Regions from separate parts of the Colwellia sp. Arc7-D genome, predicted to be linked through region 2. Evidence: predicted binding sites of a transcription regulator. Region 2 holds the regulator's gene; the other holds the start of a gene.
The links. The regulator FNR, encoded in region 2, switches genes on or off when oxygen is low (the NO sensors DNR and NnrR bind a similar motif). The targets are predictions, from matches to a motif close to TTGATCTAGATCAA.
Positions count from the first base shown of each region.

Region 1: DBO93_RS00130 (OmpW family outer membrane protein) is a predicted target of FNR. The motif match lies at 5,067-5,080, and genes of this name have one in related genera.

Region 1 covers NZ_CP028924.1:25,362-32,453, forward strand. The annotation lists gene DBO93_RS00105 (5-(carboxyamino)imidazole ribonucleotide synthase) at 1-755, opposite strand, end outside; gene purE (5-(carboxyamino)imidazole ribonucleotide mutase) at 766-1,248, opposite strand; partial or broken gene DBO93_RS19055 (AMP-binding protein) at 1,719-2,866, shown strand; gene DBO93_RS19165 (hypothetical protein) at 3,095-3,349, shown strand; partial or broken gene DBO93_RS00120 (Sua5/YciO/YrdC/YwlC family protein) at 3,495-4,039, shown strand; gene hemF (oxygen-dependent coproporphyrinogen oxidase) at 4,036-4,950, shown strand; gene DBO93_RS00130 (OmpW family outer membrane protein) at 5,161-5,838, shown strand; gene aroE (shikimate dehydrogenase) at 5,945-6,757, shown strand; gene DBO93_RS00140 (hypothetical protein) at 6,782-7,015, shown strand; gene DBO93_RS00145 (gamma carbonic anhydrase family protein) at 7,029-7,092, opposite strand, start outside.
Region 2 covers NZ_CP028924.1:1,409,410-1,416,501, forward strand. The annotation lists gene DBO93_RS06135 (SGNH/GDSL hydrolase family protein) at 1-210, opposite strand, end outside; gene uspE (universal stress protein UspE) at 542-1,474, opposite strand; gene fnr (fumarate/nitrate reduction transcriptional regulator Fnr) at 1,678-2,397, opposite strand; gene DBO93_RS06150 (sulfite exporter TauE/SafE family protein) at 2,442-3,104, opposite strand; gene ccoS (cbb3-type cytochrome oxidase assembly protein CcoS) at 3,094-3,342, opposite strand; gene DBO93_RS06160 (heavy metal translocating P-type ATPase) at 3,339-5,738, opposite strand; gene DBO93_RS06165 (FixH family protein) at 5,768-6,268, opposite strand; gene ccoP (cytochrome-c oxidase, cbb3-type subunit III) at 6,575-7,092, opposite strand, start outside.

The sequences.
Region 1 (7,092 bases), 1.4 Mb from region 2:
AAAAATTCTATGGCTAACACACCAACATAATTTAACTCATTGGCGATACTATCAAATACTTGCTTAGCTTGTGCTTGTAGAGTTTCATTTACTTGCGTTGCAATCGATACACTTAAAACACCATTGGTGTGATGGTTTTCGGTTAACGGATAAACTACGGTATTACCTTGGCTATCACGAGCACCCACTAGAGAAACTTCTCTATCGAAAGGGACCATTTGTTCAGCTACAACCGCGTGTTGAACACCTTGTTCACCGCCATCAAAAAAAGCTTTAATATCTAGCCAAGTTTCATCTGCTTTGGCTTTATCTTTTAATCTCCACTGACCTTTACCGTCATACCCGGCTAAAGCACTCTTTAAAATTAGCGGAAAAGACAAGTGAGCTAACGCTTGGTCAAAGTCTGCTTTTGTTGCAATAATTTGGTGTTTAGCATTGGCAATATTACATTTTACTAGCAGGTCTTTTTCTAACCTTCTATCTCCACCAACTTTAATCGCTTGGCTTGACGGGCGAAGCTTTCCTGATGCTTGGCACAATGCAAGGGTTTGGTGATCTATGTGCTCAAATTCAGCGGTAATAAAATCTGCGAACTCAATGCCTTGCGTTAAGTTACCAAAAATAATATTTGTTGAAAGCGGGTCAACTACATTACCTGAGCCAACATCGAAAGCGCGTATATTAATATTTAAAGGCTTAACAGCTAATGCCATCATACGAGCAAGTTGTCCTGCACCTAATACTAAAACATTCATTGAACTAGCCTTATTCAGCAGGGTTTGGATTATCAAGAATTGTTTGTGTTTGTTCAGTTCTAAATTTTTCAACCGCGGCTTGTACTGTCGGGTCGAAGGTACCAATAATCTGTGCGGCTAGTAAACCTGCATTTGCAGCACCGGCAGTACCAATAGCTAGTGTACCAACAGCAATGCCTTTAGGCATTTGTACAATAGAGAGCAGAGAATCTTGACCACTTAACGCTTTTGATTGAACTGGAACACCTAACACCGGCAAACTCGTATAAGCAGCTGTCATACCTGGTAAATGTGCAGCGCCACCAGCGCCACCTATAATAACTGTAATGCCTCTATCTCTAGCGCTTTCTGCATATTCAGCTAATAAGTGTGGTGTTCTGTGTGCTGAAACAACTTTGGTTTCATAAGGAACATTAAATAAATCTAACATTTGCGCAGCATGCTGCATGGTTGGCCAGTCTGATTTTGAGCCCATAATAATTCCAACTTTCATACGCGATGTGCCTTTTGATAATGTGATTAGAGACCTAACGTTATAGCGAGCAGACTGGCTTTAGCATTAGGTGAAATTTAATGGCAGATTATACCGCGTTTATAAATTTTCTGAAACGGGAAATCTATTTCGATTATTTTGAATAAATAATACTTTATTTATTCTCATGTTGATAATGTTGAGAGCCTCGTAATCAAAACGATAAAGGTTTACTCTTTAGATGCAACATGGCTGATTAAACTAACCCTACAGTGGGAGATATAGCATTTTATAAGGGCAGCCTTTAAATGTTTAACCACACTTTATTCTGAAATATTAAGTCGAGACGTTATAGACCAAAGGATGATTTTTTATTTTGATTTTCAGCGTATGATTATTTTATTTAAAATGCAAAGTGTCGCTAAAATTTATAGCAGAAGCGGATTATGTGTTTGTTCATTGTGCTTTAGCCACAAGTAAAGAGGACGCTCATGAGTAATATTTACAATCAAGGCTTGGATAAAGTCGCAGCGAACAGTCAACCACTGACACCGATTAACTTTTTAAATCGAACAGCTGATGTTTATCCTGACAAAGTAGCAATTATCCACGGTAAGCAAAAAATCACTTATCAGCAATATCGTAAAAATGTTCGTAGATTAGCATCAAGCCTGATTAAGCTTGGTGTTAAGCCCGGACAAACCGTTAGCATTATGGCGGCAAATATTCCGGAATTTCTCGATGCTCATTTTGCTGTGCCACAAATAGGCGCGGTGCTTAATGCTATTAATATACGTCTCGACGCACACAATATTGCTTTCATATTAGATCATGGCGAATGTGACGTGTTGCTAACCGATACCGCTTTTTCATCTGTGGTTAAAGAAGCACTCGCTATTTCAACGCGCAAACCACTGATTATTGATATTGATGATAGTGAAGGCCCTGGTGGAGAAAAAATTGGCACCATGGATTATCAAGAGTTATTAGCGCAAGGTGATGAAAACTTTTCACAATCTTTCGTACAGGATGAATGGCAAGCATTAGCATTAAATTATACTTCCGGAACTACCGGGAACCCCAAAGGAGTAGTGTATTCACATCGCGGTGCATACCTTAACTCTATAGGTCATAATTTTATTTGGCCAACCAATAATAAAACCAACTACCTTTGGACCTTGCCAATGTTTCACTGCAATGGTTGGTGTTTTCCGTGGACTATTGTGGCAGTAGGGGCACGCAAATTTGTTTAAGGCAAGTCGAAGTAGGCGCTATTGTGAATGCGATGATCGATCATAAGGTAAGCCACTTTTGTGGTGCACCTATTGTGCTTAATATGATCTTAAATGCAGATGAAGAATTACTAGCGAAATTACCCAAAAATATTAAAGCGATGACTGCTGGCGCACCACCACCTGCAGCGGTAATAAAAGGTATCGAAAACCTCGGTATTGAAATAACACAAAGCTATGGTTTGACAGAAGTTTACGGTCCTTGTGTCGTGAGTGAATGGAAAGATGAATGGAATGACAAAAGCCCTGATGAACGAGCAGCATTAAAAGCACGTCAAGGTGTGCGTTATCCGACTCAAGAAGATGTTGACGTACTCGACCCAGACACCATGCAACCTGTTCCTGCTGATGGTGAAACTATGGGTGAAATAATGTTTCGTGGTAATACCACCATGAAAGGTTACTTAAAAAACCCAACAACAACGGACGAAGCTTTTGCTAATGGATGGTTTCATTCTGGCGATTTAGCGGTGAAGCACCCCGATGGCTATATAGAAATTCGCGACCGCTCTAAAGATATTATAATCTCGGGTGGTGAAAATATTTCATCGGTTGAAATAGAAGGCGTGCTTTATATGCATCCCGCTATTTTAGAAGCAGCTGTTGTAGCTAAAAAAGATGAAAAGTGGGGCGAAACCCCTTGTGCTTTCGTTGGATTAAAGCCAGGTCAAACATTAACCGAACAAGAAGTTATACAACACTGTCGTGAGCATATGGCAGGCTTTAAAGTGCCTAAAACCATCGTTTTTAGTGACCTACCTAAAACATCTACCGGTAAGGTACAGAAGTTTGTATTACGACAGCAGGTTAAAGCGTTGTCTGAGGCTTAAGCTAACCCAAAAGCAAAGTTGAACATCGTAACGGTAAGCGTTTTATTAACGCTTACCGTTTTTTTATAGCTAAGCATGTAGTTTATGCATAAAAAAAGTATAATCACGGTTAATTAATCTTTACTTAACTTACATAATAAAACCAATGGCTACAGCATTAGAAACATTTCAAGAGGGTGGCGTTTTAGCTTATCCGACCGAATCCGTATTTGGTTTAGGTTGTGATCCGGATAACGACGAGGCAATTGAAAAATTGTTGTCGATTAAATCACGTTCAGCAGATAAAGGTTTAATTCTACTTGCCGGTAACTACTCTCAGCTTTTACCTTATATAGATGACAGTAAAATACCACAAGATAAACGCTATGCTGTGTTATCACGTTGGCCTGACGGTATTACACAGTTAGTCGCTAAAAATGCGAATATTTCGGCGCTATTAACAGGGCGATTTGACACGATTGCTGTGCGAGTTACCAGTCAACCAGACGTTGTTGCGCTTTGTTTAGCTACTAACAAACCCATTGTTTCTACCAGTGCTAACTTAAGTGGGCAGCCCCAGCTAAAACGTGGCAAGATATTCCAAGTGACCTCGCTGATAAAATTGATTTTATTATTAAAGGTAAAACCTTAGGCTTTGAACAGCCTTCTACTATTATAGATGCATTATCTGGAGATATTATTCGCTCATGAGCACTGTAAATATCAATGTTGTAATTGAATTTCTAAAGTCCTTACAGGACCAAATTTGTGCTTCTTTAGAAGCCGCTGATGGAAGCGGTAAGTTTATTGAAGATAACTGGGTGCGTGCAGAAGGTGGTGGCGGTAGAACTCGTGTACTAACTAACGGCACTGTTATTGAGCAAGGTGGCGTAAACTTCTCCGTGGTTTCTGGTGATAAATTACCACCATCAGCAACGGCGCATCGTCCAGAATTGGCTGGTCGTAAATGGCAAGCTTGTGGCGTTTCATTAGTTATTCACCCTAAAAACCCTTTTATTCCAACATCTCATGCTAATGTGAGGTTTTTTATTGCGGAAAAAGAAGGCGAAGCTCCGGTATGGTGGTTTGGTGGCGGTTTTGACCTCACACCCTTTTATCCGTTCAAAGAAGATGTTGTGCATTGGCATCAAACAGCCAAAGATATCTGCCAACCTTTTGGTGATGATGTTTATCCAGAATATAAAAAGTGGTGCGATGAATACTTTTATTTAAAACATAGAGACGAAACACGTGGTGTTGGTGGTCTATTTTTCGATGATCTTAATAAATGGGACTTTGAACAATGCTTTGATTATATCAAAGCGGTTGGTACTGGTTTTATTGATGCTTATGTACCCTTGATGGAAAAGAGAAAAAACACACCATTTGATGAGAATAACCGTCAATTTCAGCTTTATCGTCGTGGTCGCTATGTCGAATTTAATTTAGTTTTCGACCGTGGTACTTTGTTCGGTTTGCAATCAGGCGGTAGAACAGAATCAATTTTAATGTCGATGCCACCTTTAGCGCGTTGGGAATATAATTTTCAAGCCGATCCAAATAGTCCAGAAGCTGCACTACAACATTACTTAGTGCCACAAGACTGGTTACATTCAGCTTAACAACCCACCTTAAAGCCCAAGTAGCATAACAGCTATTTGGGCTTTAAAAATATCGAGTTACTGTTTTATACTTATTGAAAAATTCATCCCAGTTTTATTCAGGTTTTAAACAAACCTTGTGCCAGATCAAATTATCAAAAATCGAGTCAGCGTAAAATTACCTTAATGAACCAACAGTTTATTTTCATCTTTACAAAAGGTAATGCTTTCATGAAAACTTCAATAATTAAGGGATTAATTCTCTCAGCAATAACACTTTCACCACTAGCGATTGCTAATCAAGCAGGTGACTTTCTTGTTCGTGGTGGTGCAACATTGATTAACCCTGACAATAGTAAATCAAATATTATGTTAGGCGGTGCTGACTCAACAATGACCCTAACAAATGGCAATAACACACAATTAGGGCTTAACCTTGTCTACTTTTTCGATAGTAACTGGGCAATCGAGCTTTTAGCGGCCACTCCTTTTAGTCATGATATTACTATTCAAGATAAAAATTCAGTGCTTGGCGTTAATGGTGAAAATTTAGGACAAGTAAAGCATTTGCCACCGACACTCAGCGCGCTCTATTACTTTGAAAATAACTCGGCGTTAAAACCATATGCAGGTATCGGTTTAAACTACACAGTTTTCTTTGATGAGGGATTTTCAACAGGGCCCAAGTCATTAGGATTAAGTAATCTAGCATTAGACGACTCGTTCGGTTTATCCGTTCAACTTGGCGCAGATTATCAGCTAGATGAAAAATGGTCTTTGAATGCGTCTATTCGATATATCGATATTGATACTCAAGCAACCTTTGACGTGGCTGGTAACAGTATTGGCAAAGCAGATATTAGCATCGATCCTATGGTTTATTCCTTGATGTTAGGCTATAAGTTTTAAATTAAACAAAATTGTTATAAAAAGCAGTAACTGTGTTGCTGCTTTTATGTTCCTATCTTTTCATAACTGCGTTAACCTTAGGTTAAACACTTAAGCTAGAAACCTCATGGATCAATATCGTGTATTTGGCAATCCAATTGCCCAATCTAAATCACCCTTTATACATCAAAAATTTGCCGCACAATCTAAGCTCATAATAAACTACCAGAGCGAATTAGTTACATTAGGGCAATTCGAAGTGGCCGTTAATAACCTGATTGCAAATAACGGTAAAGGTGCCAATGTTACAGCGCCTTTCAAAGAACAAGCATTTGCAATGTGTGATGAACTTAGCGAAAAAGCCAAATTAGCTGGCGCTGTTAATACTTTAATTTTTACCGATGGTGTTATCTATGGCGATACGACAGACGGAATAGGTTTAGTTAGCGATTTACTTAGGCACCAAGTGACCTTAAAAAATAGTAATATTTTATTGTTAGGTGCTGGCGGTGCTGCCAAAGGAGTTGTACAAGCCTTATTCGAACAATCGCCTAAATCATTAACCATTGCCAATAGAACATTAAGCAAAGCTCAAGCTATTGCAGAGCAATACCCTAATAATGCGATTAAAGCGATCACGTTTGCTGATACTGAAGAATTAACCTTTGATGTTATTATAAATGCAACCTCGGCGGGTTTATCGGGTGACAGCTTGCCTATATCAAATAAAACCATCCAACATGCAAATACCTGTTACGACATGGTCTATGGCAAAGAACCTACAGCATTTCTAAAACAAGCAAAATTACTCGGTGTTGAACATATTATCGATGGCTTGGGTATGTTAGTAGGGCAAGCAGCTGCAAGCTTTCAGTTATGGACAGAAGTGAACCCCGATGTCGAACCTGTACTGCACTCGTTAAGAGAACAATTGCTATAACGGCATAAAAAGAGAAATAACGATATGAACCAAGCTATTATATTTAACGATGATTTACATTTTGATAAGGCGCATGACGCTTGGTCTTTTACTGGACAACTGTCAGGACAGAGGATAACGATATATTTTCATTCAATGCAATTAAAGCAGTTAGCAGAAATAACTAACTGCACAAAATATGATTTAGAAGAGGTCACCGAACTCTGGCTCGAGAAAAATGAGCCAGAAGGTGATGAAATACATATTGAAATGAAGTAAATAATATCGCTCACTAGCTATTAGCTAAATACTCAGCCTTTAATTCTACATAGTTAATGGCTGACTGCTTTAGAAAG
Region 2 (7,092 bases):
TGTTGAAGTTAGGCCCGTACTCGCTACTAATTGCCAGTTTACTTGATTGTTAATAGCAAGGTTGTTTGATAACTGGCCTGACAATGCATTTTTTTGTTCGTGTGTACCAACACCTGCTGTAGCCGAATCACCAATTATCAATAAACTAATTGGACTGCCATTACCTGTAGAGCCTGAGCGTTCACCTAATGCTTCTGGGAGTTTTATCATGCTAAAACGCACCCATATCGCTTGTAAAAGTAATAAGGGCAGGAGTATCACCGTGCTAATGTAATAAGGTATAAGTCTAAGCGGTTGTTTTATCTTCAATGATAAAGTCCTGATGATGATCTATAAATGATATGTATAGCGTAATAAATATTTGAAGACAAACTTATAACAATTGTGAAGAGAAGATCGTTGGAAATTAGCTTGAGTAATTACCTGTAATTTATTGTAGTTAAGCTAGGGAGAAGTTTTAGCGTTTTATTAAAGCGTCACCTTAATAATATTTCTATCAATCAGTGACGCTCTTTTAGCTGTATTTTACGTAATAAAGATTTTATTTAACGTCCAAGGGTGAAACGTAACCCTCAGGCTTTAACGCAAGTACATCACAGTTTAGTCTATCAATTACATGTTCTGCTGTATTGCCAATTAGCGCTGCAGATAAACCTGTACGTCCAATGGTGCCTAAAATAACCAGTTCTGCGTCTAAGGCTTCGGCGACACTTTGTATAATATCTTCAGGTAAGCCTTCTTTAATATGAGTGTATTCTTTAGTAATATTAAACGCAGTTGCATGTTCTAACATCGCTTCTTCATGATGTTTTAACATGGCGAGGTTGTAATCATTGGCATCAAACTCTGGAATTTCTATCGCAATATTTACCGGCGTACCAGGGAAAGAATTAACCAAATGTAGGTTTGCTTTCATAACTTTAGCTAGCTGTTTTGCTTCTGCCGTAATTTTATCATTAAGCGCTTTATGCTCTTCTTCTTCGCTGCCAATATTCAATGCAGCAACAATATTGCCATTTTCTGGCCATAAATGCTCTTTCACTAGCAAAACAGGGCAGGGACATTTGCGTAAAATGTGCCAATCAGTAGGGGTAAATATTACTGATTTAAATTTGTCGTGTTGATGTGTGCCTTTAATGACTATGTCGTAATCATGATCAATAACTTGTGCAATTATTTGCTCGAAAGGACGATTATGCCAGATAACTTTACAATCAATGGTGATATCAGTTACATCGAGTTCAGCAAGTAAAGACTGCAACCATTGAGTACGATCATTTATAACAGATTTACACATTGCTTCACGCTCGTCGCCTGAAAGCATAGTGGTCATCTCATAAGAAAAGTCATATATGGTCAAAAATGCGGTAATACTTGCGCCAGTTTTTCGCGCTAATTCTAATGCTCGTTTTACCGCTTTTTGATCTTCTGTTGTGGGGTCAACAATAGCGAGTATTTTTTGATACTTTTCCATAGCTAATTCCTTATCTTTGCCTGTGGGTATTAGGCCAAACTAAACAGTTAATTTATTTACTTTATATAATAACAATAACTTATTTTGTAATAATAATAGTTGTTTTAAATCAAATTATTATCTTTTATATAAGCTATTTTATATTAATCATAGCGTTAAACTGTTGAATAAGAAAGTATGAAAAAGGGCTGATAAAATTTATCTTAAAGTCCAGCACACTCATTTAATTTTTCAATATTTACAATGGTAATCAGTTTGCCATTAACAGCAATTAAACCATTTTTATCAAAGCGATTAAGGAGTCGGCTTATTGTTTCAACCGTTAAACCAATATAGTTACCAATATCGCTGCGCGTCATAGATAAGCGAAATTCAGAGGCTGATAAACCACGGGCATTATATCGACTGCTTAAGGTACTAAAAAACGTGGCTAGGCGTTGCTCTGCATTTTTACGATTAAGCAACATTAGCATTTCATGGTCTTCACGAATTTCAGTGCTCATCATGCGCAAAATCTGTTTTTTTAACTTAGGCATGCTGTTAGATAAATGATCGAGTGTATTATAAGGAATTTCACAAACCATTGAGGTTTCCAATGCTTTAGCAAAACTTGGGTGCTCTGCATTAGCAATGGCATCAAAGCCAAGTAAATCACCTGCTAAATGAAAACCGGTAATTTGTTCTTCGCCTTGTTTGTTGATGGTATAGGTTTTGAATGTGCCTGAACGAATCGCGTAAAGCGCCTGCATAGGCTGACCATCATTAAAAATCTGCTCTCCTTTTTGAATAGGGAGCTTACGATCAATAATGTTATCTAGAGTCTCTAGCTCTTGATTATTAAGCGAAAATGGCAAGCATAACTCACTAATGCTACAGTTTTGACAGTGAATATGTTGCTGATCGGTACACGATTTATTATTCATAACAGCCTATAAAAACTTCCATGCTGAACACCATATTAGATGCGTTAGCTATATGCTATTAGTATAGAGTAAATGCCGTATGAAATCACCAAAATGGCGGCTAGTTTTCTAAAAACGGGCTGAGTTAATAAAGACTTCACACTGAAAGTGCCGAGTGATACTGACAGCAGCGCAGGTAAAGTACCAAGACCAAAGAAAAACATGATCAAAGCGCCATTTAAAACATCGGCGCTTGCTAATGACCACGTTAACGTAGAATAAACTAAGCCACAGGGTAACCAGCCCCAAAGTGCTCCTAACGCCAATGCACTCTGTATGTTTTTAATGGGCATGAATTTTTTAGTATAAGGTGAGATGTAGCGCCAAATGTTTTTACCTAAATACTCTATGCGGCTTAACCACATTAACCATTGTCCTAGATACAAACCTAGTAGAATTAGAAACACACCTGCAATCGTTTTTAAAATAATAACAGGAAAACCAATGTTTTTAGCCGCCATTGAACTGGTGAATGCTACCAAGGCGCCAATTAAGCTGTAAGACGCGATTCGGCCAAAATTATAGGCAAATATAATCGCCATTTTTTTATGGCGAGCATGGTCAGATATGGTCGTGGTTAACATGGTGCTAATACCGCCACACATTACAATACAATGGCCAGAGCCTAGTAAACCAATTACAAATGCGGAAAAAAAATCAAGCGTCATGAGATGATTTTGCTGCTTGTTTTGGTTGCTCGTCGCTTTCGCTTAATTCACTGTCTTTTAATTTACTATTGTTGTTTTTATTGCGACTGATATTGTCATTTTCATCATCAAATAAAATGCTCATACCCTGTTTTTCTAAATCATCAAATTGCTCAGTTTTTACTGCCCAAAAAAACAGATATATGCCAATAGAGGTGAGTAATACAGCAATGGGAATTAATACGTAGATTATGCTCATTTTTTTAGCAGCCTTAATGAATTTGTTACGACTAATATTGAGCTGGCCGACATGCCAATTACTGCCATGTAAGGCGCTATATGCCCTGTTACGGCTAATGGCAATACAACGGCATTGTATCCAAAAGCCCAAAGGTAATTTTGCTTTATAACGCGCGTTGTTCGAATGGCAACCTCTCGCAATGTTTGTACGCCTTTAAGCTTATTGTTTAATAATATGACATCTGCGCCATTTTTAGCAATATCAGTACCACTGCCCATGGCAATCGATAAATGAGCGGCGCCTAATACTGGGCTGTCGTTTACCCCATCGCCTACCATAGCAACAGTATTCGAAGCTTGTTGATGCTTTATGGCGTTAACTTTATCTTGCGCTGACAAGTTTGCTTGCACATTACTTAGTTGCAATATTGATTGTAATTTATTGCAGCCTTGGAGGTGATCGCCGGATAACATGCTCGTTTCAATACTTTGTTGATGTAGAAAATCAATTAAAGGCTTCGCGTCATCACGTAAGCCATCATGCAAATAAAATTCAGCGATTAATGTTTCATCTTGCATTAGTACGCACTGAGCACTAAAACATGCCTGTTTGTCATCGTTTAATAACCACGAACTTTTGCCGATACGATAGTGCTGGTGATTTACTTCACCTGAGATACCCGCGCCGGGAGCCACAACAACTTGGGTAGTTGTTTGGTTAAAATCACGAAATGGTCTAAAGGCTTTTGCTAACAGATGAGCTGAGTGTGCCTCTAGCGCCGCGGCAATAGCAAGCACCTGTTGTTTACCTTCTGACGTACTATCAGTTGAGTAATCACCATAAGTTTTTACTTCAACAATCGTGAACTCACCTGTAGTTAATGTGCCTGTTTTATCAAAAGATATCGCATCGACTTCAGGCATGGTTTCAAGCACATGAGCTGATTTAATCATGATACCTTCACGATTTAGATTCGTTGTTGCACAGGTAAGCGCCGTTGGTGTTGCTAACGCCAATGCGCAAGGGCAAGTTACAACGAGAACAGATAAAGTAATCCAAAAGGCTTCTTCAGGGGCGTGTTGTAGCCAATATATTGCCGTGGCAATTGAAACCATTAAGATAAGTGCAACAAAGTATTGGGCAATTTTATCTGACAATTTCGCCAACTTTGGCTTATGGCTTTGAGCATTTTCACTCAAGCGAATTAATTGGCTTAAAAAAGACTCTTGGTTGTTATGTTTAACTTTTGCGGTTAGGTTTCCATCGCCATTAATGGTACCTGCAAATATAGCGTCTAATGCTTTTTTCTGTAAGGGCAGTTGTTCACCTGACAACATTGCTTCGTTTATTTGGCTCGTTCCGGTAATTATTTCACTATCTGCGGGGATAGTTTCCCCTGGCTTTATTAAAATAATGTCATCAGCTTTTAAGTAATTCGCGGAAATAAATTGTTCAATACCGTGTTCAACTTTCGTTGCGGTCATTGGCATTAATTTTAATAGATTTGCAGAAACATCAGCGGCGCGACTACGGGCTCTAAATTCAAGAAATTTACCAATAAGCAGTAAAAAGGTAAACATAGAAACAGATTCGAAATACACCTCGCCTTGCTGAGTAAATGTTGCCCAGCAACTCGCCATAAAGGCCAATAAAATAGCAATAGATACTGGCACATCCATTGAGAGTTGACGTGCTTTTAAAGCAAAAAATGCGCTTTTATAAAAAGGGTAGGCGCCATAGCTGACAATAGGTAGAGTTAAGAAAAAGCTTGCCCAACGCAAATACATGACATTGTGTTCTGTCATATCTGAAAAAGCACCAAAATATAAACCAAAAGCTATCATCATTACTTGCATCATTAAAATGCCAGAGATACCTAAGCGTTTGATAAAGTTTTTAGCTTGTTTGTTATTTAATTTTTCAGCGGTACTGGCCTTGAATGGCAAGCCATGATAACCAATTTTATCGATTAAACTGAGAATGTCGCTTAATTTAACTTGGCTTTCTTGCCACTGCACTGTCGCTCGTTGCGTTGTGGCGTTCACATTAATCTTATTAACGCCTTCGAGCTTGCTCACTTGCATTTCAATTAACCATGCACAAGCCGAGCAGCTTATGCCATCAATGGTTAAAATGGTTTCTTTGAAGCCATCATGATAATAAGTAAACTCATTTTGTAAGTTTACATCGTCAAGTATTTCATTGCGTTGAAGTTTTTCAGGTATTAATACTTCACCTTTTTGCGCTGGTGCGCTACGAAAGCGGTAAAAATCGGTTAGGTTGTTATCAACAATCGTTTGTGCGACAGCTTGGCAACCTATGCAACACATAGGTTGATCGATGTTGTCGATGTTTGTTATTAAATGAATACCCTTGGGAACGGGTTCGTCACAATGAAAACAAGCTTTGCTCATTAATTTATGCTCACTAATCTACAGGCTAATTAATTTGCTACTGACAGGTCCGGTTTTATCGCAATAAAGTCAGATTGAGGTAGGGTGAGCACGGTTTGAATTTTCCAGTGGTTCTCAAAAGGACTAATGGTTACTTGCCATTTACCAGAAACATTGTGCTCAGCTTCAAAAAAATGCGTAAAGTCACCATTGCCATCAGCCGTTAATGCTAAATAAAAATCTCGGTCGGCTAATGTTGGGTGATAAAAATTAACATTCAATAGTGGGAATGTTTTTTCGATACCTGTCGGGCGAATAGTCAATTGGTCATCAACAAGTTTCAAACCAAAACTCATACCGAGTTTTTGTGCTTGTCTAACTTTGCCTAACTCTAGGTTTATCGCTTTACCTTTTTTATAATAGTCGCCAACAACCAGAGGGTCTGGATCGCTATTAGCTATAATAAAAGTCGCAATACCGGCAACTACGGCTGTAAAAGGTAATATAAACACTAACCAAGCCCAAGGCTCTTGATACCAAGATGTTTTCATGAAAATTTCTTATTTGCTGAAAGAGTGAACATTATACGACTTTTCTTATGTGGTAACTATTAAAAAACCTGTTATGTAACAAACTTTAACTTAATGAATATCCATCAGTATAAGTTAATTCACCCGCAGGAAACTTGAGCTTGCAAAGTCTATTTACATTGCATTTATTAAAGGAACAACCCAGTTTTTAGTAATTATAATTCTAAATATAACAAGTGATTAGAGAAACTTCCCTGAAAAGATAAACATAAAAAAACCTTGGTGCTTTGCAACATCAAGGTTTTAGTATCACGAGATTTTTAGCGACTACTCTTGCGATAAGCTATAAACATAGGCACTGATAACATGAATTTTTTGTTCACCTAGGATTTTATCCCACGCTGGCATTATACCGGCACGACCGTTAGCTATTGAATATTCAACAGCACGCTGAGAACCGCCATATAGCCAAGTATTATCGGTTAAGTTAGGAGCGCCAAGGGCAATACCCATTGCATCACTACCTTTACCTTCACTACCGTGACAAGCTGCACACATAGCAAATTTAACTTTGCCTGCTTCTGCTGCTTTAGCATCAACTTCACGACCACTTAAGCTTAAAACGAAAGCAGCTACTTCTTTAACGCCTTGCTCGCCGCCTAATGCTGCGCTCCAAGCCATCATGCCATTAGCTTTACGACCGTGCATTAGTGTGGCTTTAATCATTTCTGGTGAGCCACCATATAACCAGTCTTGGTCCGTTAAGTTAGGGAAACCAGTAGCGCCACGAGCATCAGAGCCATGACATTGCGAACAGTTTTGTATAAACAACCGTTGCCCAACTT